2 regions of the Halobacteroides halobius DSM 5150 genome follow, and region 2 is predicted to be linked to the other one. Evidence: a T-box and tRNA genes for the amino acid it is inferred to sense, from the RefSeq annotation. Region 2 holds a T-box; the other holds one or more tRNA genes.
The links. A T-box is a leader RNA that pairs with one kind of tRNA and senses whether it is charged. The one in region 2 lies ahead of ileS (isoleucine--tRNA ligase), so its partner is inferred to be a tRNA-Ile.
Positions count from the first base shown of each region.

Region 1: it encodes a tRNA-Ile, which carries the amino acid that the T-box ahead of ileS (isoleucine--tRNA ligase) is inferred to sense. The anticodon was not compared.

Region 1 is NC_019978.1:364,585-376,446, reverse strand. It holds gene dat (D-amino-acid transaminase) at 1-304, opposite strand, end outside; gene trmL (tRNA (uridine(34)/cytosine(34)/5-carboxymethylaminomethyluridine(34)-2'-O)-methyltransferase TrmL) at 315-779, opposite strand; gene HALHA_RS01800 (2-thiouracil desulfurase family protein) at 780-1,238, opposite strand; gene HALHA_RS01795 (hypothetical protein) at 1,251-1,601, opposite strand; gene HALHA_RS01790 (DUF362 domain-containing protein) at 1,689-2,624, opposite strand; gene HALHA_RS01785 (superoxide dismutase family protein) at 2,767-3,261, opposite strand; tRNA gene HALHA_RS01780 (tRNA-Ile) at 3,438-3,514, shown strand; gene HALHA_RS01775 (deoxyguanosinetriphosphate triphosphohydrolase family protein) at 3,582-4,841, opposite strand; gene HALHA_RS01770 (Na+/H+ antiporter NhaC family protein) at 4,911-6,407, opposite strand; gene HALHA_RS01765 (gamma-glutamyl-gamma-aminobutyrate hydrolase family protein) at 6,445-7,203, opposite strand; gene HALHA_RS01760 (ISLre2 family transposase) at 7,347-8,741, opposite strand; partial or broken gene HALHA_RS01755 (RNA-guided endonuclease InsQ/TnpB family protein) at 9,196-10,383, opposite strand; gene ltrA (group II intron reverse transcriptase/maturase) at 10,480-11,862, opposite strand, start outside.
Region 2 is NC_019978.1:832,924-844,785, forward strand. It holds gene HALHA_RS04165 (YggS family pyridoxal phosphate-dependent enzyme) at 1-239, shown strand, start outside; gene HALHA_RS04170 (cell division protein SepF) at 236-598, shown strand; gene proC (pyrroline-5-carboxylate reductase) at 611-1,420, shown strand; gene HALHA_RS04180 (YggT family protein) at 1,425-1,697, shown strand; gene HALHA_RS04185 (photosystem II electron transport protein, Sll1252 family) at 1,756-2,541, shown strand; gene HALHA_RS04190 (DivIVA domain-containing protein) at 2,553-3,053, shown strand; gene HALHA_RS04195 (TM1266 family iron-only hydrogenase system putative regulator) at 3,057-3,302, shown strand; gene HALHA_RS04200 (5'-methylthioadenosine/adenosylhomocysteine nucleosidase) at 3,484-4,188, shown strand; T-box leader at 4,258-4,473, shown strand; gene ileS (isoleucine--tRNA ligase) at 4,545-7,337, shown strand; gene remA (extracellular matrix/biofilm regulator RemA) at 7,537-7,794, shown strand; gene gmk (guanylate kinase) at 7,815-8,387, shown strand; gene rpoZ (DNA-directed RNA polymerase subunit omega) at 8,406-8,612, shown strand; gene coaBC (bifunctional phosphopantothenoylcysteine decarboxylase/phosphopantothenate--cysteine ligase CoaBC) at 8,622-9,830, shown strand; gene HALHA_RS04230 (S-ribosylhomocysteine lyase) at 9,830-10,273, shown strand; gene HALHA_RS04235 (ABC transporter substrate-binding protein) at 10,468-11,445, shown strand; gene HALHA_RS04240 (ABC transporter permease) at 11,457-11,862, shown strand, end outside.

The DNA of each region.
Region 1 (11,862 bases), 470 kb from region 2:
CTTCGCCTCTAGTTACTTGAAGATACAAACTACCTGACTTACTTCTTGGATTAGTTCGATTACAGGATAATACTTCTTGACATAATTCTTTTAACTCATTTACAGTATAATCTAAATTTAGATTAATGCTTGTAGCACTAGTTAATAACCTCTCCAAATGCTCTTCTAATTTAAACAATCTCCCTTGGTATAATTTGATTACTTCATAAATTCCATCACCAAATTGAAAACCACGGTCTTCAATTGAGATCTTTGCCTGACGCAACTCCATAAACTCTCCATTAACATAAGCTAAATTCTCCATTCTCAACCTCCTAAATTAGTTCTGGAAAATCAACCTGTCGCAAAGCTTCATATAAAACGATACTTACTGAATTAGATAAATTAAGCGATCTAATATTATCCCTCATTGGTATTCTAATACACTGTTGAGGATATTCCTCTAAAATATAATCTGGCAACCCTGCTGTTTCTTTCCCGAAGACTAAAAAGTCATCAACTTGATAACTAACTTCTGTATGATGATTATCAGCAAAATTAGTAGAGAAATAAAAATTATGCTCTGGATATTTTTCAAATAATTCTTTAAGACTATCATAATAATGAATATCTAATTTATCCCAATAATCTAGCCCAGCTCTCCTAACAGCTTTCTCGTCAGTTGAAAAACCTAACGGTCTAATCAAATGTAAACTAGCTCCAGTACAAGCACAAGTCCGGGCTATATTTCCAGTATTTGGAGGAATTTCTGGTTGATATAATACAATATTCACTATCAATCACTCCTCTAGTTTATTTAATTCTTCTTCATTAATTATTTTAATTCCTTCTTGGGCCAATAAAGCAGCTGTAATACCTTGTCCTTTCTTCTTCTCACCTACAAAACTACCATCATAAATTTTTTGACTACCACAAGAGGGACTCCTAGCTTTTAAAATAGCTAATTTACAATCATTTTGCTTAGCTATCTTTAGTGTTTTCTGGGCTCCTTTAATAAATTCTTGTGTAATATCTGCTCCTAATTTATTAACTACCTTAGCTTGACCTCTTAATACATCTTCTCCTCTGCCACCTTTAATTTCAGCTGGAGGCCTAGGAATAGCTAACCCTCCTAGCTTCTCTGGACAAACAGGAATTATTTCTTCTTGTTTAAATAACTTCTGTAATTTAGGGTTATTATTATTGCCACCATTATACTTACAATTTTGACCTAATAAACATGCACTCACTAAAATCATATCAGTTCTCCTTTATTCCAAAGTACTAATCCATTCTTTTGCTGACTCTAAAGTGGTAAATTGTTTAAGTAATGCATATTTTTTATATCTCCGCCTCCACAAGCGAAATTTAAAGCTAGAAACTGGGTCATTCAATATCAAGGCAATTCTTTTTAAGTCCAACTTTGTTAAACTCTGAATAAAAATATCAAAATTACTCTCTGCCAAGTTCACCTGCTTAAGATTTAATAATAAACCATCAATTCTTGACTGCTCAGTTAGTATCTCTACTACCTTGTTACATAAATTCTGAGCTTCTCGTTCATCTATTATATTATTCCCTTTAATTATTATAAATTCCTTTTTTATCTTTAAATCATACACACTATCCCCTCCTTCATACTATATTATTCATATTAAACGGAAGTGTGCATTAGAAAAGAGCAGTATCAAAAACTGCTCCTTAAACTCTTATTTTGTTCTACTTCTTAAATGTAATGGCTTTAATTTCTTTTTATCTACTACTATCTGATAATCATAAGCAGCTTTACTAAATTTCTTTTCAGCTTGATTAAGTGGCATCCCCAGCAAATTCATATTATTTAATTCTCCTTCTCCAACTTGCTCTCTAATTAAAGTATGCAAATACTGAATTGCTTGCTGTCTAAATCCTAATAACCTAGCCCCTACCACATCAGTTGCTACTGGGTCAGTCCCTGTTACTACTAAATCTGCATTAACTGGCTTCCCATTTGATGGCCCAGTACCTACCATACCTTGATCTCCACTTAAAATAGTTAAATCAATGGGAATCAGTTTACCCATTTCTGTAATGAATTGATGTAAATACTCATGAATTCCTAGACCAGCCTTAGGAAAACCATGAATTTCTGCTGGGGGCCAAGAGAGAGCTATATTCTTAATTCCTAAAGAAACAGTTGCTTCTTCATGATGTTTAATTTGAGTATATGAAATCATAAAGTCAGTCTCAGTTAATAATTGATTAAGCTTTATTTTCTTTATAATAGGATGATCAATTTCAAACTCTTTATAGGGCCCATAATTTAAATCAATGAATTCAACTCCTTCTTCCTTAATAATTTTTTGGTATCCAGTCTGTTGAAATACTTTTGTAGTCTCTGTACCTCCGGATCCTGCTGCAACTACAATCTTAGCTGGGGATAAAGCTTTAATATACTGAATTAACTGGCGTAAAGATTCTGGGCCAACTACTGTACCTGTCTCTGGAGCATTATTATTTACCCAGTTAGGTATAATCGTAACTTGATCTTGATTTCCTATTGTTTGATTAATAGATAACTGATCTAGTGACCATTGGATTACCTCTCCTTCTAATCCTTCCCCTACTACTACATTTGAATCCTTAATCCTTCTTTCTCGTAACATCTTATCCCTCCATATATTAGTGTATAATTTATGTTTTACAATCAAAACTATGATTTTTTAATCTCAACTATAAATTGTGCATTATACACTGTTAACTAATATTATATCCAAACCAGAGGAATAAATTCTGATAGAAACCACTCTAACACCACTTTATAATCCCACAAGCTAGTCTCTTACCTGCATCTCCAGCAGGTTGAGTCCTAAAATCATCTGGATTTTGATGAATAATTACTGCTCTGCCAATTATGTCCTCTGGTTGAAATTCATTAGTAAAAACCTGCATTCTAGCTACTCCATTATTAGAGAATAAATTAGGTAGATCACCTGCATGATTACCATGTGGCTCACCATGAGGATTATAATGTCCTCCAGCAGCCTGAAAAGGATCTTCTGGATCACCAACTTCACAATTACCACGCTCATGAACATGAAAACCATGCGGCCCAATAGGATCTTTACCTCCTTCTCCTGGCTGATAAGAAGGTAGCCCCGATATCCTAACTGTAACAATAGTTCCTTTAGAAACTTCTCTAAAATAAACTCTTCCCTCTATCTTAGGTGCTAGTGGTCCTCCTATGACTTTAGCACATGCTACTTTACTTAATCCTAGAAATAATCTTTTCAATAAATTCATGTTATCCCCCTTTCTACAACAATCGAATTCTAATAATATTTATATGATATTTTCTTAGCTAATGTGTTTAGCCTTAGTTTTCTTGTAAAAAAATTAATTTTTTTATTGACATCTACCCTTTTTTCATATACAATAATAAACGTCGCAGATAAGGGAACAGCACAAAACACTTACATGGACCTGTAGCTCAGTTGGCTAGAGCAATCGGCTCATAACCGATCGGTCGGGGGTTCAAATCCTCCCAGGTCCACCATACATACTTATTAAAACAGACTGCCTTAAGGCAGTCTGTTTTATTTTAATAAATTTTAACCTAATACCTATTCATAGATACCATCTAAGCTCCCCGCTCCATAAAACTTTTCGTAAGTAGATATTGCATATTTATCCATCATTCCTGCAATATAATCAATGATTAATCTCTTTCTCTTTTTAACATCTTTGGCCCTAAACTCAACTGGTAAAAAACGGCTATCTGCATTAAAATCTTGGTCACTAAATACCTTATATAGACCTCTAATTACTTTCTCCCCCAATTTTTCATACTTTTTAATTAAATCAGTACGATTAATACACTCAAAAGTTATATCTTTAAGTCCCTGGGCCAAGTTTGCTAGCTTTTTAAAGCCTAATTCATACTTATGTTCTGTCCCTGTCTTTTGCTTATGTTTTTTATTAACTTTTACTAAATCAAGATCACAAATCAATTCATTAACTAAATTAGAGGTTAACTCCTTGTTAAATAAGAAGTTATATTCTTCAGATGAATTATAAATTTCTCCTTGTTTAGCTACTTCTCTTGCTTGCTTAACAGCCTTTGTCAGCTTTTGATATGCTATACTTTCTCTGCCATACTTTATTTGAAACTCATATAAAACTTCATCAATATTAAATAATTTCATACTTAATGTATCCTCCAAATCATGAGCAGCATAAGCTATTTCATCTGCTAAATCCATAATTTGAACATCTAAAGTTCTTTGGGTGAGATCATATTTAGTTAAGATTTCTTTTAATTGATCATAATTTTGATCATAAATAAATTTTTTAGTCTGACCATCATACTTTTTAAAATACTTTACTACTCCTAATAAAGTACGATAAGTTAAATTTAACCCTTTTTCATCTGGCCTTTTTTTCTCTAAATTCATTAGCACCCTTAAATTTTGGGCATTGCCTTCAAATCCTCCAATTCCTTGGCTTAATTCATTTAAAATTTCCTCTCCATAATGCCCAAAAGGAGATATGCCAATATCATGGGCCAAAGCACAACTCTCTACAACATAGATCTCTTCTTTTTTATACCCCAATCTCTCAGCAATAGCTCTTGAAATCTGAGCAACCTCTAGACTATGAGTTAACCTATTTCTAAAAAACTTATCATCTCGAACCCCTAATAATTGCCTCTTACCTTGTAATCTTCTAAAGGATGAAGAATATAATATCCGGGCATAATCTCTTTGAAATGGATTTCTTGCTCTACGATCCATTGGCCCGTGAAATCTCTCTGCTAAAGCTTCATTATTTAGTTCTTCTTTATAATGCTTTACTTTTTCTTGTAATCTTATCTTAGATTCCATAATCTTACCTCCTTAAATTATTACAATAAAAAAAGGTACTATGCTTTATTACATAGTACCTTCTCGTAATTAAACTATAAAACCAGCTACTAAAAAGAATACTGAAGCAATTGATGCTACAGTTAGAGCATACGGAAGTTGTGTATTTACATGGTCCATATGTTCACAACCAGCTCCAATAGAAGACATTACAGTAGTATCAGAGATTGGTGAACAATGATCACCAAAAGTTCCTCCAGATAGAACTGCTGCTACTGCTAAAAATGGATTCACACCAGCTGTTAGAGCAATTGGCATTATTAAAGGCATCATAATACCCCAAGTCCCAAAAGAAGTACCTAAAGAGAAACTCATAGCCCCACAAATAAAGAACGTAGCAAACGGAAGTATCGAAGGATAAATATTACCTTTTGCTATAGCTGCTATATACTTAGCTCCTCCTAATCCCTCTGGTGCTGCTACCTGAACCATATCACCTAAAGTAACAGCTAATATAATAATTATACCACCTGTAATTGCTGATTTGGTACCATCTATTGCCTCGTCCAAAAATTCTTCAGCACTCATTAAACCACTAAATACATATTTAATAAATGCTACAATTAAACCTAAACTAAAACTAATTAGTAACATATCCCGACTTCCTAGTGGAATTGATGGTACTCCTAATTTACTAAAGAAAGGAACACTAGCTAAAGTATAGTTCCAAGAGCCTAAAATAACCAAAGAAATTACTGATGCAGCTAGAGGCCATAACATATCAGATGCATTACCATCTTTTGTATCTTTTACAGAATCAGTTTCGTTATCATTATAGTCTATCTCTCCTCGAGCATACTTTTCTTCTATCTTCTTCATTGGCCCGTAATCTTTAATTATATTATTAGCTAATAAAAATACAAAAATTATCATAAAAATATTATAGAAATTATATGGGATTGTCTTTACTAAACCTGCAATTCCATTTTCTACACTCGGCAGATTCTCCTCTACTAAGATTGTCATATACGCTACCCAACCTGAAACTGGTACTAAAACATTGATCGGAGCTGCAGTAGCATCTAAGAAAAATGATAATTTTTCACGAGAAATTTTAATTCGATCATAAATTGGCCTAAAGACTGTACCTGTTGCTAAAGAACTAAAATAAGAACTTGTAAACAATGAACAACCCATAATTCCGGTTGCAGTTTGAGCTCCTTGCTTAGTTTTTACTTTCTTAGCCAACCAATCACCAAATGCAAGAGCCCCACCTGATTTCTCTAATACAGTAATAAAAGAACCCAACATTAAAACTACTATAAAGATTTTAGGTAAACTTGTACCACTTAAGATTCCTATTCCTTGTAAACCTGCTTCCTGATTAGCAGGATGACCTACAATCACATCAAATAGATTGGGGATAGCAAATAAAATAGAGTGGCCCAATCCATTAACCATAGTATCCATAATTAATACTCCTGTTAACAACCCAGCTAATAATGATTCGATTACTCGTTTAGACCAAATAGCCAAGCCTAAAGCTACAATAGTCGGCAATAAAGATAATAAACCATAATGTTCCATATTCTCTCCTCCTCAAATTCTATAACTTTTATAAGTCTTACATTAAATCTTTGACATTATCAACAAAATAATCAAATAATTTGCTCTGCTCTGCTACTTTCTCAAACATCATTTCTGGATGCCATTGAACTGCCAATAAAAACTGTTTGCTCTTATCCTCAATAGCTTCAACAATCCCATCATTAGCTCTAGCAGTTACTTCTAGACCCTCTCCCACCTCCTTTAGTACTTGATGATGTAAACTATTAGTCTTAATCTCAGTCTTACCAAAAGCTTGGGCAATCTGAGAATTATCCTCTAATTTAACCTCATGAATCTGATACCACTTAGGAAATTTTAATCCTCTATGATGGTTTGTCTGATCATTATAAGCTGTCAAATCCTGATAAAGTGTTCCTTGGTAATATATATTAATCAATTGCATTCCTCGACAGATACCAAAGGTTGGTTTATCCTCCTTAAGCACCTTAGCTAACAGTTTTATTTCAAAACTATCTCTTTTAGGGGTAATTGCTCCACATTCCTTAATCGGTTCTTCACCATATAATTGTGGGTCAACATCAGCCCCACCACTAAATAAAAAACCATCACATCTTTGCACAATATTATCCAAATACTCTTCATCATCTATATGACTTAACATAATAGGAATACCACCTGCTTGTCTTATCCCCCGTAGATAATCCATTGTGCACATTGCCATATCTTGTCCTGTAAATCCTCGAGTCCTATCTTCTAAAGCCCCTAATTCATTACTATCAACATAATAGTTAGTTACTCCTATTAAAGGTCTCATCTACTACATCCTCTCCTTAAATTCGACATCTTTTGCTTAAGCTAACTAAAATTATAATACATTTATAATACATATTCAAGATTATCAGTAAATATGATAGCATCAATTTTTTATAGGTTAATAGTTAAAAATTATTTTCCCAATCAAACAATTGCCTTTAAAGCTCTAGTTAAACCTGTTCTTCTTCCTATATTTATGCTAGGTATATTCTTCTTAGATTGAGCAAACTTCTTTTTTAACTTACTATTTATCGTTTTAGATTCAATCTCTGTTAAAGTTTCTTCTTTTTTTATTTTTTCTTCCTTTCTCAAAAACAATTCTTTCAGTTTTTCTTTATTTCCACCATTAAACTTAAATGCTTGTAATCTAGACATTTGATCAACACCAGTCTTTGACCAAGCCATTGGTCTTGAACTTAATCTATCTGCCAATATATGGCTTATATGTCCCTCAGCACTACAACCAATTGCATCTTTATCCTGGGTATAATTCACTATTCCATCCCAATTATTGTAAATATAATGACGTGATTTTCTAATTAAACTCTTTCTTTTCTCATTTTCTTCATTAGATATCAATTCACTAAAAGCTTCTTTAACTAACTCTTGGTCTGGTTCTTCTAATCCACTCCACAGTTTTTCTTTAACTTCTTTTCTTCCATATCTACTAGCTCTCCTAAAATACTTAATTAAATGATATCTATCTAATATGTATTTAGACTTAGGAAGCCACTTTAAGCCGCTTTTAATCCATGGTGCTCCATCCCCTAGTAAAAAGATCTTTTCCACTTTCTCTAACTTATAATTTTCATCTATATAATCCAGTACTTCTAACCACAGCTCTTCTGAATCTTTATATACTCCAGAAAAATAGTATTTATTCTTTAATTCTCTCTTATCTCCAACTTCACTTATTCCTTCATGAATATAAACTAATCTAGGCATTGATTTCTTCCCATTTTGTAAAGCTACATGATCTTCATCTGCTTCTATATACAAACAGTTTACTTCCCGTTTTTCTGTTACTTCATTTAATTCATTGTTTTCTATTTGCCCTAGCTTTCTTACCTTATTCATCACTGTTTGGTCACTTATTTCTAAATCGTCTACTGCCTCTTTACCTACCTTATTATAAGCATTTTCCGATGCTAAATCTACTAATTCAGCTTCTAACGAACTATCCATCCTTTGATATTTCTTTATTCCTAATCTTTCTTCTGCTAAATATTTATACTTATCACTGCTTTTAGAACGATAATATCTTCTTTTATACTTCACTTCCCCAAACTTAGTCATTAATTTTCTTTGTTTCTTTTTTACTATCTTCCATTCTTTTTTTCTTTTAGTACTTTCCTTTATTGTTTCATCTACTATTTCTATAACCCATTTAGAAAGCTTTCTACCTAACTCATCAAGATTACTTTTGATTAAATTTATTACTTCTGATATATCCCTTCCTGAATCTAATAGCACCTCTTTTAATATTTTTTCTAATTCAATGCTGATATTTTCCTCAAATTGTTGTATAATATTGTCCATAAGAGCCATCTCCTTTCTTTGGTTTTGTTGTGGTTAACAATACCTTATCAAAAGGAGTGGCTCTTTTCTAATTTTTTGGATAAATTCACCTATACTTTTTTTACGCTATCAGTAAATATTAAATGATAAGTAAAATTTTTATTTTTTAATTATTATCACTATCGTTGCATTTTTAAAAACTATAAATTGACTAATTCAATGAAATTAAATTAGTACTCAAAAACTTAATAATAGTTAAATTTTTCATCAGATGATAACACTTCATAAGCACTCCAACCATAATTTGCGTAAAAAACAGGATCGCTTGGAATCAAACCTTCAAAAGATGACATGGTGAACAACCTCCGAGATAAACAACGGAGGCTTCTTACTACTTCACATATACTAAGATAGCTATATGTTACTAGGTGAGTTTGAAAGATGTTTGGTGTTTAAGTTTCCTCCTAGTTAAAACCTAGGATACCCTTAATCTTTCGGGAGTGTCCACAAGTCCCATATCCCTAATCTGTTTTACCATTTTGGGAGTACCATTCTTTAAATATTTTCTCATTATATTTAAGCTACCATTTATATCAGCATTGATTATTTTATTACCAGACTTGAAAAGACCTCTAGTTATTCGTCTAGATTTATCATAGTCAGCTCTACTTAATCTTTCTTCATCTATCGCAGAACAACCAGAAGTGTAGGCTTCATTAAGAAAAATAACTTTAATACCTTCTAATTTTGCTTTATATTCTATTAAATCTTTGAACCTTTGAATTGGGATAGCTACAAAATGTTTATTTTGCTTATTATTTTGCTTAATACCTGATATATCTCCAATTACAATAGTAGATACCTTATTCTTAATTGCTAGATTAACTATCTTTCTACTAGCTTTGTGAAGATAATCAGCAACAAAATTTCTTCTTTTTAATCTAAAATTTTTAATTTGTTTGGTGTCTTTAAATTTTTTACTACCTACTTGTTTCATTCTGATTTTTTGAAGTTTAGAAATTCTTCTATTGTAATATCTGTTTTCTGATTTAATCTTCTTACCATCAATAATATAACCTTTAGGATTATCTTTAAAGGTTAAGGTAGCTAAATTATCAAGGCCTAAATCAATAGCCATTATATTGTTGCCCTGGGGTTTATCTTTAGGTTCAACTTTATAGATCACTAACAAATACCAGTCTTTAGAAAGATTATCTCGTTTTATCCTTACCTGTTGAAGATTATTTAAATTACTAATGCTTTGAACTGCTGGTGGCAATTCAAATTTAAAACTTTTTACATTATAATTTGATTTCATCTCTTTAGATAAGGATAGTAACAAGTTTCCATCTCTAACTCTGGTAGCTAAATTAGTAAAAATAATTTCACTTGGATTGCTATTTAGATATTTAAAATTGGGTGGTTTAGGTTGACCTTGGTATTTATTAGGGTTGTTATTGTAATCTTTTATAGAATTAAAGTAACTTTTCCAATCTTGGGCTAATTGTTTAAAAAGCTGTTGTCTATTATGAGAATGCAGATAGTCTGTGTGCCAGTTAGGCTTAAACTGTTTTTCTAATCGAGTATAGATAGGTTTAACTTCTTCATTGTTTTTAATTTGATAGTTTACAGTATTATATAGTTTACTTGTATGCCAACTTAACTATAGAGATAGGTAAGCCTTTGAGGTTATCTCTGGCTTTTCCCCCTCTTCACACCGTACGTGAGACTTTCACCTCATACGGCGTTCCATCATAGTTTAAGATAGTTCGATACAATCATTTCCTGCCTTAGTTCGGAATTTATTGAGCTTACTTAGGATTTCTTCATCAAAGTAACCTTTCACCTTATCATAATAACGTTTAATTGTTTCAGATTTAGTTGAGTGTATCAATTTGTGGACATTTTTTGTTACTAAACATAAATTTCTGTATGTGTCCTTACCACCCATACTGCGTGGCTTTTTGTGATGACACTCAATATTACCTATTGTCAGAGGTTTACCAGTTACAAAGCAACAACCATTCTGCCCTGAATATCTAGCAATTCGATTGTCATTATACTCAACTGACTGACCCTGTACAGGGTTTTCAACCAAATATCTTTGTACAACTGGTGATACACTTTTTAGTTTCTTGTGTATCTTTTCTCTACCTTTTGGTGTATAATCACATATGTCCTGACTAAAATTCATTGGAGGACTTGTGGTTACACCTGCTATTGGGAATATTTTGATACCTGTCACACAATAAGGTTTATAGTTATAACTTCCATAGAGTTTCTTGAAAGCTTTTGACTCAGTTCCCTTTCTATTCGGACTAAGACGATTCTCTAAGGTTCTATTGACTAAAAAGGCAATCTCTGAAAAATCAATATTCACGTGTGTAGCCATAGAGTAGTAATTGTGCATACCAAGTATCATTGAATTTAACTTAGACACTTGTTGTGGTGTTGTTTCTTGTTTTATATTATTAATCTGACGCTTGAGTTTATCAGCAAGTTTCTTTTTAACTCCATTGGCTATTCTAGATTTGCATACATATTTATTGCCTTTTTCAACAACTTTCAATTTAATACCCAAAAATTTTGTGTAACTTCTCTTAAGGTTGGTGATTTTAGTTTTCTTTTTACTCACATCAAGGTTTAATCTTTCTTTTAGCCATTGAATAGTGGCTACTTTAATCTTACTAGCAATTTCATAATCTCTACACATTATCTTGAAATCATCGGCATACCTTACAATGTATACTTCCTTAAGGTTTGACCTTTTCTTCAATGCTTGATACTTATTAGATTTTTGGTTGTATTTGAAGTCAGTCTCAAATGTCTCCCATTGATTTGATACCCACCAGTCTAATTCGTTTAATACTATATTAGACAGTAAAGGTGAGATAATTCCACCTTGTGGTGTGCCTTTATCTGGGATGCCTTCACCTTCAATTTCTGCTCTGAGCATATTACCTATTATAGAGATTAACTTTTTATCTTTTATACCCATAGACCACATTTGTTTCTTTAGTTTGGCGTGGTCAACATTATCGAAAAACCCTTTTATATCAACATCTACTACATAATGTAACTTGCTTTGGTTTATTAAACGCATTGTTCTAGCAATGGCATGTTTGGTTGACCTGTTAGGTCT
Region 2 (11,862 bases):
ATTTGCAAGTAAAGGGGTTAATGACTCTTGTGCCCTACGTAGATGACCCTGAAGAAGTACGCCCTTATTTTCGAGAGTTAAGGGAATTATTTACAGAGATTAAAGCTAGGCAAATTTCAGGAATTAAGATGAAAGAATTATCAATGGGGATGACAAATGACTTTGAAATAGCAATTGAGGAAGGGGCTACAATTGTACGAATTGGTAGAGGAATCTTTGGAGCTCGAGATTATAAATGATGGATTTAATAGATGAGGTAGTAGCTAGTGCTGGTAAAGTCTTTGGCTTTTCTAATCCCCAACTATCGACAGTAGAAGAGAATGAGTCTCAGGTGATTGAAACTAAGACTAGCTTAGAAAATGAAAATGTAACAATTATAGAACCTAACTCATTTGCTGAAGTGCAAAAAATAGTTGATAAATTAAAGGATAATAATTCAGTTATAATTAGACTATATAAAGTTGAGCCTAAGGATGCAGTTAAGATTATTGATTTTATTAGTGGGGCTGTTTATGCTTTAGATGGTAGTTCAGAAAAGATAGGAAAGGATGTATTTTTATTTGTTCCTTCTACAGTCCAAATAACTTATGATGACTAAAGGGGTGTTTTTATGGTAGAAAAAATAGGATTTATTGGAGCGGGATCAATGGCTGAGGCATTGATAACAGGAATCTTAGAGGCTGAATTGTTTTCAGCAGATAGAGTCTATATTAGTGATATTAACCAAGAGAGAGTAGAAAGTTTACATAATAAGTATCAAGTACAGATAGCTAACAATAACCAAGAATTAGTTAAGCAAGTAGATTATATTGTACTAGCTGTTAAGCCAAGAGTAGTTAAGAAAATATTAGGTAGGGTAGGACAACAGATTAGGCCTTACCAAAAGCTATTTTCTATTGCAGCAGGAGTAACTACTAAACAATTAGAGAAGCACTTATCTACTGATGTACCAGTAGTGAGATTAATGCCTAATACGCCTGCTTTAATTGGTAGTGGAGCTACGGCTTATACTTTAGGTCAAGCAGCTACTGAAGATGCAAGTAGAGTGGTAAAAGAGATCTTTAGTTCTGTAGGTTTGATAGTAGAAGTAAAAGAGGATTTAATGGATGCAGTAACAGGATTAAGTGGTAGTGGTCCGGCATATATTTATATGATTGTAGAAGCCTTATCAGATGCAGGTGTTAATGTAGGCTTACCTAGAAAAGTTGCTTCTAAATTGGCTATTCAGACGTTGTTAGGCGCTGGAGAAATGGTACAAGAGTTAGAAAAACATCCTGCGCAATTAAAGGATTTAGTAACATCTCCTGGAGGGACAACTATTACTGGATTAAAAGAATTAGAGAAAACAGGTTTACGCTCTAGTTTATACCAAGCAGTAGAATCAGCAACAGCTAAGTCAAAAGAATTGAGGGGAGAGTGAGAAAATGTTTGTATTAATCAATTTAGTTAATCTAGCTTATAAAGCTTATAGTTTTATTTTATTAGCTCGAATAATAGCTTCATGGGTTCAACCACCAACTGACCATCAATTTATGCGTAAGTTTATGCGTTTTATCTACCAAGCAACGGAACCAGTTTTAGCACCTATTAGACAAATGATTCCTTTACCAGGAATTGATCTATCACCATTGATTGCTTATTTGGCCCTTGATATTATTAGAGATGGATTAATTCAGTTATTATTATATTTAGCTTAAAGAAGTATTAAAAAAGTAAAATAAATAGCTGATGCAAGTTATATAACGGAGGGATTTAATGTTTAATAAAGAGAAACTATTAAGTCATTTAGATAGTAAAGAAGCTAGTAATGTAGATAAGATATTAGATAAAGCTGAATTAGCACTTATAGATCATAAACCTACTTTCACAGATTTTTTAAATCCACGTCAATTATATATAGCTAAGCCGGTTTTGGCCCAGATTAGAGATTTAAAGTATTTAGAGTACGGAGGTTATAATAAAGCCGAGAGAAAGATGCTGGCTTTAGTTCCTGACTATTACATACCTGATATGATTGATCCACCTTTAACTGTATTAAATATTACGGGCCAATTCAAGTTTCAACAAGTTAGTCATCGTGATTTTTTAGGAGCTATTTTAGGAACCGGGATTAAAAGAAAGAAAGTAGGTGATTTAGTCCTTTATAAAAAAGGGTGTCAAGCTATAATAGCCGAGCAGATAAAAGATTTTATAATGTTAAATCTAGAACAAGTGCACCAAATAGGTGTACAAGTAGAAGAAATTTCTACTACAGAATTGAGAATTGAACCACAAAGAACTAAAGAAATCAGAGATACTGTTGCTTCATTGCGGCTAGATTCTGTAGCTAGTTCTGGTTTCTCTACTTCACGCAGTAAAATGAGTAAACAGATAGAAAAAGGTAGTGTGAAGGTGAATTGGAAGATAGTTGATGATACCTCTTATATGGTTGATACAGATGATATTCTGTCTATAAGAGGGAGAGGGAGAGTAGAAATAGATGAGATCTTAGGTAAATCACGCCGAGGTAGGATTAAATTAAGATTAAAACGTTATCTATAGGAGGAGCAAAAATGTCATTAAATCCAGAAGATATTTATAATAAAGAATTTAATAAAACATTTGGGTTATGGTCTTATGATGATCAAGAGGTTATTGAATTTTTAGATTTGGTAGCAACTTATTATGAAGAAGTATTAGAAGAGAATACAAGATTAGAGAAAAGAGTAAAAGAATTAGAAAAAGAGGTAGATAGATGTAAACAAGAACAGATTGCTTTACAAGAATCAGTTCAAGAAACAATAAATACAGCTAAGAAAACAGCAAGCAGTAAAAAAGAAGAAGCAGAAAGAAAGGCAGAATTAATTATTGAAGAGGCAGAAATTAAAGCGGATAAAATTATTAAAGATGCTCAAGATAAGGCACAAGAGGAATATCAACAGTATAAAGAACTAATTCAATCTAAAAAGTTATTTAAGATTAAGTTTAAAACCCTATTAAATTCTTATTTGGAATTATTGGATGATGAAGAAGTTGAATTAGAGATTATTAAGGATAAAATGAAGGGGGAATAATAAATGGGCCAAAGAATAGCAGTGGTAGGAGTAATTATTAATAATCGAGAAGTAGCTGCCAAAAAAGTAAATGATATTTTAAGTCAGTATGGAGATATAATTGTAGGCCGGATGGGGATTCCTTATCAAGGTAAAGATTTAAATATTATTTCTTTAATTGTGGATGGAACTAACGATCAACTAGGGGCATTAGCAGGAAAGTTAGGAAATATAAAAGGAGTTAAGGTTAAGACAATGATTGCGACTTAAAAGCAATTAACAATTGACAATTGACAATTAGAACCCCTTAAAACCTTTATAAACCAAGGGTTTATACGATTTTGAAGTTTAATTGTAAATTGTTCATTGTCCATTGTCAATTGCTCTTTATATCAATTAAGTATCATTCTTAAGTCGGAGTTATAAACTAATTTAAAGTGAGGGAAGATAGATGAAGTTAGGAATTATTGGAGCAATGGAAATAGAGATAGAATTATTAAGAGATGATTTAGAGCTACAAAATACATTGCATAAAGCAGGGATGGATTTCTATCAAGGAATTTTGCATGATAAAGAGGTTGTATTAGTTAGAAGTGGGATTGGAAAAGTAAATGCTGCAATCTGTACTCAAATTTTAATTGATCAATTAAATGTAGACCAGATTATTTTCACTGGAGTAGCAGGGGCTATTGATACGACTTTAGAGGTTAAGGATATAGTAATATCTACTGATCTAGTACAACATGATATGGATGCATCTGCTTTTGGTCATCGAGAGGTGGGGGAGATACCAGAGCTAGATAAAGTTTCTTTTGCAGCTGATAAAAATTTAATTTCTTTAGCAGAAGATATAGGAGAAGAAGTAACTAAACAAGAGGATATTCAAGTGGTAACAGGACGAATTTTATCTGGTGACCAGTTTATTGCTAATAAGAATAAAGTAAAGGAGCTTAAAGAAACATTTGGTGGTTTCTGTACTGAAATGGAGGGAGCAGCAGTAGGACAAGTAGCTTATTTAAATGATACTCCATTTGTGATTATTAGGTCTATATCTGATAGTGCAGATGAAGAGGCTGATATTTCCTTTGATGAATTTGTTAAGGTAGCTGCTAGCCATTCTTACCAGATAGTTACTAGGATGTTAGATAGGCTATAATGTTTAATCTTAAATAACAGTTGACGATTAGATGTAATTATAATATAATGAGTTCAAAATGAATATAGTTTATAGGCGAAAATAGAGGAGAGTAAATATAGTGAAAATTATAGCGAACTAGGGATGGTGGAAGCCTAGGAATAGAAGCAATATTGAAGATCACCTCTTAGCTATTTTTTTGAAATTCAAGTAGAAAGAATCGGCCACAGACCGTTATCCTGTATTGAGTGGCATATTATTATATGCTAATTAGGGTGGTACCGCGATTATAATCTCGTCCCTTCTGGGGAGGGGTTTTTTATTTTTTTGTTTATAATAAATAGGAATTGTTAAATTAAAAAAGAGGGGTGTAAAAAATGGGTTATAAAGACACTTTAAATTTGCCTGATACGGAATTTCCAATGCGGGCCAATTTATCTGAACGTGAACCTAAATTTCAAAAGTTTTGGCAAGAGAATAATATTTACAAAGCAGCACTAGAACAAAGAGAAGGAAAAGAGCAGTTTATTTTACATGACGGTCCACCATATGCTAATGGGGATATTCATATCGGACATGCTTTAAATAAAACCTTAAAGGATGTTGTAACTAGATACTATCATTTACAAGGGTATCAAAGTCCTTATGTTCCAGGGTGGGATACTCACGGGTTACCAATTGAGCATAAAGTAACTAGTGAATTAGATAAAGATGAGAGAGAAAAACTATCTATTCCCGAATTAAGAGACCAGTGTAAAGATTATGCTCTAAATTATGTTGAGAGGCAAAAAGGGCAATTTAAAAGGCTAGGAGTCTGGGGTGACTGGGATAACCCTTATATTACTCTTCAACCAGAGTATGAAGCTAAGCAAATTGACGTTTTCGGTAAGATGGCTTTAGATGGATTATTATTTAGAGGTTTAAAGCCTGTACACTGGTGTACAAATTGTGAGACTGCTTTAGCCGAAGCAGAGATTGAATATGAAGATATTAATGGTCCATCTATCTTTGTTAAATTCCCTGTCAAAGAAGGTAAAGTACTAGGTGGAGAAGAGTTAACAAGTGATGATTATGTAGTAATCTGGACGACTACTCCGTGGACTATTCCAGCTAATCAAGCTATTTCTATTCATCCAGATTTTGAGTATGTAATAGCTGAAACTGAGACGGGAAGATTAGTAGCTGCTAAAGAATTAGTAGCTGAGATGATGGAAATTTGTGATATTGAAGATTATAAAATTGCAGCCGAATTTAAAGGTGAAGAGTTAGAAGGTGTTATTTGTAATCATCCATTTTTTGACCGAGAGTCACCATTAATTTTAGGAGATCATGTTACGCTAGAGCAAGGTTCTGGTTGTGTTCATACAGCTCCAGGACATGGTCATGAAGACTATGTAATTGGGCAAGAATATGATTTGGATGTATATGCACCAATGGATGATAAAGGTGTCTTTACTGAGGAAGCTGGAGAAGATTTTGTTGGTAAGCATTATGATAAAGCCAATATTAAGGTTACTGAGTTATTAAAAGAAGATGATTTATTAATGAATTTAAACTTTATTGATCACTCTTATCCACATTGCTGGAGATGTAAAAATCCAGTTATCTTTAGAGCTACTGAACAGTGGTTTGCTTCTGTAGAAGATATTAAAGATGAAGCTTTAGATGCTGTTAAGGAAGTAGATTGGTACCCTGAGTGGGGAGAAGGAAGACTAGCTAATATGATTGAAAATCGCAATGATTGGTGTATTTCACGCCAGAGAGTTTGGGGAGTTCCAATTCCTATCTTTTATTGTGATGATTGTGGTGAGCCATTAATTACAGAAGAAAGTATTGCAGCTGTTAAAGAATTATTTGCTAATGAAGGGTCTGGTAGTTGGTACCAAAAAGATGTAGATGAAATCTTGCCAGAGGAAATTAGTTGTGGAGATTGTGGTCATAATGACTTTACTAAAGAATATGATATTATGGATGTCTGGTTTGATTCAGGGGCGAGCCATGCTTCTGTACTAGAGAATTATGATATCTTAGATCGACCAGCTGATTTATATTTAGAAGGAACTGATCAGTATCGAGGTTGGTTTAACTCTTCTTTACTAACTTCTATTGCTGCTAGGGGAGAAGCTCCTTATAAAGCAGTTGTAACTAATGGATTTACTGTCGATAAAAATGGTAAAAAGATGTCTAAATCAGTTGGTAATGTAGTTTCCCCACATGAAGTAATTGATCAATATGGAGCAGATATCTTAAGGTTATGGGTTGCTTCTTCTAACTTTAAAGAAGATGTTAGAATTTCTGATAAAATCTTAAGTGAAAATTCTGAAGTGTACAGAAGAATCAGAAATACTGCTCGTTATATTTTAGGTAACTTATCTGATTTTAATCCGCAAGAAGATGCAGTTGCTAGTGAAGAACTAACTGAGATTGATCAGTGGGCACTAATGAAGTTACAAGAATTATTAAAAGTTGCTGAGGATGCTTATGAATCTTATGAATTCCATAAAGTTTATCATGCTGTGCATAACTTTTGTACTGTAGAGATGAGCTCTTTCTATATGGATGTACTAAAGGATAGATTATATACACTAGCAAAAGATGATCGAGTGCGTCGATCTGGTCAGACTGCTATGTATGAGATTTTAATTACTCTAACTAAGATTGTAGCACCAATTTTAGTTCATACAGCAGAAGAAATTTGGCAAAACCTACCTGAAGGTAAGGAAGCTAAAAGTATCTTCTTAACTGACTGGCCAGAAGTTAATGAAGAATATTTAAATGATGAGTTAGCTGAGAAGTGGAGTAAATTCTTAGAGATTAGAAAGGATATTTCTAAAGCAATCGAATTGGCCCGGGAAGAAAAAGTAGTAGGCCATTCATTAGATGCAGCAGTTAAATTATATCCTACTGAAGATCAGCACCAGTTATTAGATCACTTTGGAAATTTAGCTGAATTATTAATAGTTTCTGATCTTACATTAGCTACACCAAATGCTGAAGCTAATGAGGAAAATCTTTATACAGGTCAAAATACAGATATTAAAGTAGCAGTTACTCAAGCACCAGGTGAAAAATGTGATCGTTGTTGGAATTATAGTCCAACAGTAGGTCAGAATGAAGAGCATTCTGATATATGTGCAGAATGTTTAGAAGTTGTTAAAGAGTTACAATAAATTAAAGGCTTGCAATTTGATTTCAAATTGCAAGCCTATTTGCTTTTTTATCAATATTAAGCCTGAACTTAACTTGAAAAATGTCTTAGAAATATGTTATATTATTAAGTAGTTTAAAAAACAATAATCAATATAACTTTTACAGATAATTACATATAAAATCGAGTATACTGTAAGGTTTAATTTAGGGGGGATAATTATGTCAATCGAATTGATTAATATTGGATTTGGTAATATTGCAGCAGCAAATAGAATTATTGCAATTGTTAGTCCTGAATCTGCTCCCATAAAAAGGGTCATTCAGGATGCAAGAGATAGAGGGATGTTAATTGATGCTACGTATGGTCGAAGAACTAGAGCTGTTATTATTACTGATAGTGATCATGTTGTCTTATCAGCTGTTCAACCTGAGACCGTTTCTCAACGTTTAAATGATGACGCTAACAGTGATGATTAATTTGGAAGGAGCGAAAGTGAATGCTTGAACAAAAGGGAAACTTATTTATTCTATCTGGGCCATCTGGAGTAGGTAAGGGAACAGTCTTAGATGCTCTATTAAAAGACTATAATGATATATGTTATTCTATATCAACTACTACTAGAGAACCTAGAAAAGGTGAAGTTGATGGTGAAGATTATTTCTTTGCTTCAGAAGATGAATTTAAATCTTTAGTTAAAAAAGATGAATTTTTAGAGTGGGCCAAGGTACATAATAATTATTATGGGACACCTAAAAAATATGTTGATAAAACTTTAGAAGCTGGGCAAGATGTTATTTTAGAAATTGATATTCAAGGTGCTAAACAGGTTAGAGATAAGTTTGATGGTGGCATTTTTATTTTCTTAGCGCCCCCTTCTTTAAAAGAATTAGAAAGCAGAATTAATAAGCGAGGTACTGAAACTAAAGATGCAATTGCTACTAGACTAGAGAATGCTAATAAAGAATTAGAGGAAAAAAAGAATTATGATTATTTAGTTGTTAATGATCAGGTAGAAGACGCAATTAAGAAAATTGAAGCCATTATTATTGCGGAAAGATGTAGGCTATAAATTTAAGGAGGTACTAATATGCATTTATCTGAACCACATTTAAGTGAAGTTTTAAAAAATGGTAGTTCTAAGTTTGCTAATATTTTGGTTGCAGCAAAGAGGGCCAAAGAATTGAAGGATGGAGCAGATCCGTTATTAGAAGAATATGATGGAATCAAAGATGTTTCTAAAGCTTTACAGGAAGTTGCAGCAGGTAAAATAGAACCTAATTTAAATAAAGAATAGGTGTAAGTTATGTTAAAAAATAAAACTATTGTGGTAGGGATTACTGGTGGGATTGCTGCTTATAAAGCAGTAGAGATTACAAGTCGCCTTAAAAAGTTAGGGGCAGAGGTTCATGTAATTATGACTAAATCAGCAACTGAATTTGTTAAACCCTTAACATTTCGGGCAATAAGTCATAATCCAGTAACAGTTGATATGTTTGCTGAACCTCAAACTTGGGATGTAGAACATATTTCATTAGCTAAACGGGCTGATTTAATGTTAATAGCTCCTGCTACTGCTAATCTTATAGGGAAGATAGCAAACGGAATTGCTGATGATATGTTATCTACTACCGTTATGGCTACTCAAGCAGAAGTTGTTTTATCTCCAGCAATGAATGTAAATATGTATCAAAATCCAATTGTACAAGAGAATTTATCTTATCTAGAAGATAAAGGTTACCAAATAATTGAAGCTGATAAAGGTTATTTAGCATGTGGAGATGAAGGTAGAGGGAGATTCCCTAAACCGGAAGAGATTGTTAAAACTTGTTGTGCTTATTTATTAACTAAAAATCAAGTTGACTTAGCTGGTAAGAAAGTATTAGTTACTGCTGGTGGAACTAAAGAGACTATAGATCCAGTCCGTTTTCTAGCTAATCACTCTTCTGGTAAGATGGGCTATGCTTTAGCTAGAGCTGCAAGAGCTAGAGGAGCAGATGTAACTTTAATTTCTGCTCCTACAAATTTAAACCAACCTAAGGGAACTGAACTTATTGAAGTAACGACTGCTGCTGAAATGTATCAAGAAGTAATGAATTATCAAAGTGAAGAAGATATAATTATCATGGCGGCTGCAGTAGCTGATTATAGGATTTCAGAGGTGGCAACTAATAAAATTAAGAAGAATGATGAAAAGTTAGAATTAAAGCTAGAGCGGACTAAAGACATCTTAGCTAAATTAGGTCAACTAAAGCAGCCTAAGCAAGTGTTAGTTGGCTTTGCAGCTGAAACTAATAATTTATTGCAGTATGCTAAAGAAAAGTTAGAGGCTAAAAATGCTGATTTAATAGTTGCTAATGATATTACAGGGGCTGATATAGGATTTGGAGCTTCTGATAATCAAGTTACAATTATTAGTACTAAAAGTAAGCGAAAAATTCCTCAGGCTAATAAACTAAAAATTGCTACTCAAATTTTAGATGAGGTTAGTAAGCTATTAGAGGAGGAAAAATAATGAAAGAAGTTGAAGTAGAAAGCTTTAAATTGGATCATAGAAAGGTAGATGCTCCTTATGTTAGAGAAGCTGGGAAGATTATAACCCCTAGTGGAGATGTAATAAAAAAATATGATTTAAGGTTAATGCAGCCTAATCAAGGGGCAATTTCTACAGCAGCATTGCATAGTCTAGAGCATTTATTAGCTAAGTATATGAGACAAAGAATAGATAATATTATTGATTTATCTCCAATGGGGTGTCGAACTGGTTTTTATTTAAGTAAAATTGGAGAGACTAGCCTTGAAACAATAGAGGAAGCTTTAGTTACTTCTTTACAAGAAGTATTAGCAACTAAAGAAGTTCAAGCTACTACAGCTAAAGAATGTGGAAATTATCGGGATCATTCTTTATTTGGAGCTAAAGAATATGCTCAGCAAGTTTTAGCAGGGTTTAAAGAGTAGTTTCTTGACAATTAATAGTAGTTAAATTATAATTAATGGTAGTATAGTTGTAAGGTAGAAGGTAATTAGTAGAAAATAAAAACCGTAGGGTAGTAGCTAAAGAAGCAAACTATAATTAATTCCTTGGAACCAAGGGATAGCTATGCCCACTTCTTTTGAAGTGGGTTTTTATTATTAAAGGAGGAGTTAAAAAGATGAGTAGGAAAGTAGTTTATTTATTAATTTTATTATTAGTAGTAGGTCAAGTAGTAGGATGTAGTAGTCAAGAGGCCACTAAAGGAGATAAAATAAAAATTGGAATTACTCAAATTGTAGAACACCCTGCTTTAGATGCGGTTAGAAAAGGTTTTATGGATGAATTAGCTAAACAGGGCTATAAAAAGAAAGATGTAGTTTATGATTATCAAAATGCTCAAGGAAATATGTCAACGGCTCAGACTATAGCAACAAATTTGGCCCAAAGTAATTTAGACTTAGTATTAGCAATTGCTACGCCAACAGCTCAAGCAGTAGCAAACCAGATTAATAATACACCGATTTTATTTTCAGCGGTAACTAATCCTAAAGGGGCTGGATTAGTAGATAATTATCAAAATCCGACTGGAAATATTACAGGAACTAGTGATTTAAGTCCTGTTGGTAAACAGCTTGAACTCTTTACAAAGCTAAATCAAGATATTAAACAAATTGGTATTATTTATAATTCTGGTGAAAGTAATTCAGTCTTTTTGGCTGATCTAGCTAAGCAAGAAGCTAAAGAATTAGGTTTAGAGATGGTTTCTGCTACAGTTACTACTAGTAGTAGGGTTTATCAAGCAGCTCAATCATTGGTAGGTCGAGTTGATGCTATCTATGTACCAACGGATAATACAGTTGTGTCTGCTATTCAATCTGTTATTAAAGTAGCCAATGAAAATAATCTACCATTAGTTGTAGGCGATAATAATTCTGTTAAAGCTGGAGCACTAGCTACTTTAGGAATTAATTACTATAAATTAGGACGTCAAACAGGTCAAATGGCAGTTAAGATATTAGAGGGAACAAAACCAAGTCAAATACCAGTGGAGAGAATTAAAGAAGCAAACTTAATGGTCAATCTTAAGGCTGCTAAAAAGATGGATATCAATCTGCCTGATAAATTAATTAAGCAAGCTAAGAAAGTAATTAAATAGAGGTGGCAATTATGAATTTAAATATACTATTAAATCCTATAGAACAGGGACTAGTATTTGGTGTTATGGCTTTAGGTGTTTATCTTAGTTTTAGAATTCTTGATTTTCCTGATTTAACAGTAGATGGTAGCTTTCCGTTAGGGGCTGCAGTAGCTGCTAAGTTAATTTTAGCAGGACAGCCTCCTTTATTAGCAACACTTGTTGCTTTTGGTTGTGGTATGCTAGCAGGAAGTGTTACTGCAATTTTAAATACTAAGCTAAAGATTACAGGTTTATTATCTGGTATTTTAACGATGACTGCCCTATACTCAATTAATTTACGGATAATGGGGCGGGCTAATATTCCTTTATTAGGTCAACCTAAGGTGTTTGGATTATTTGAATTTTTGAATTTATCTTCTCGGATAAATACCTTGT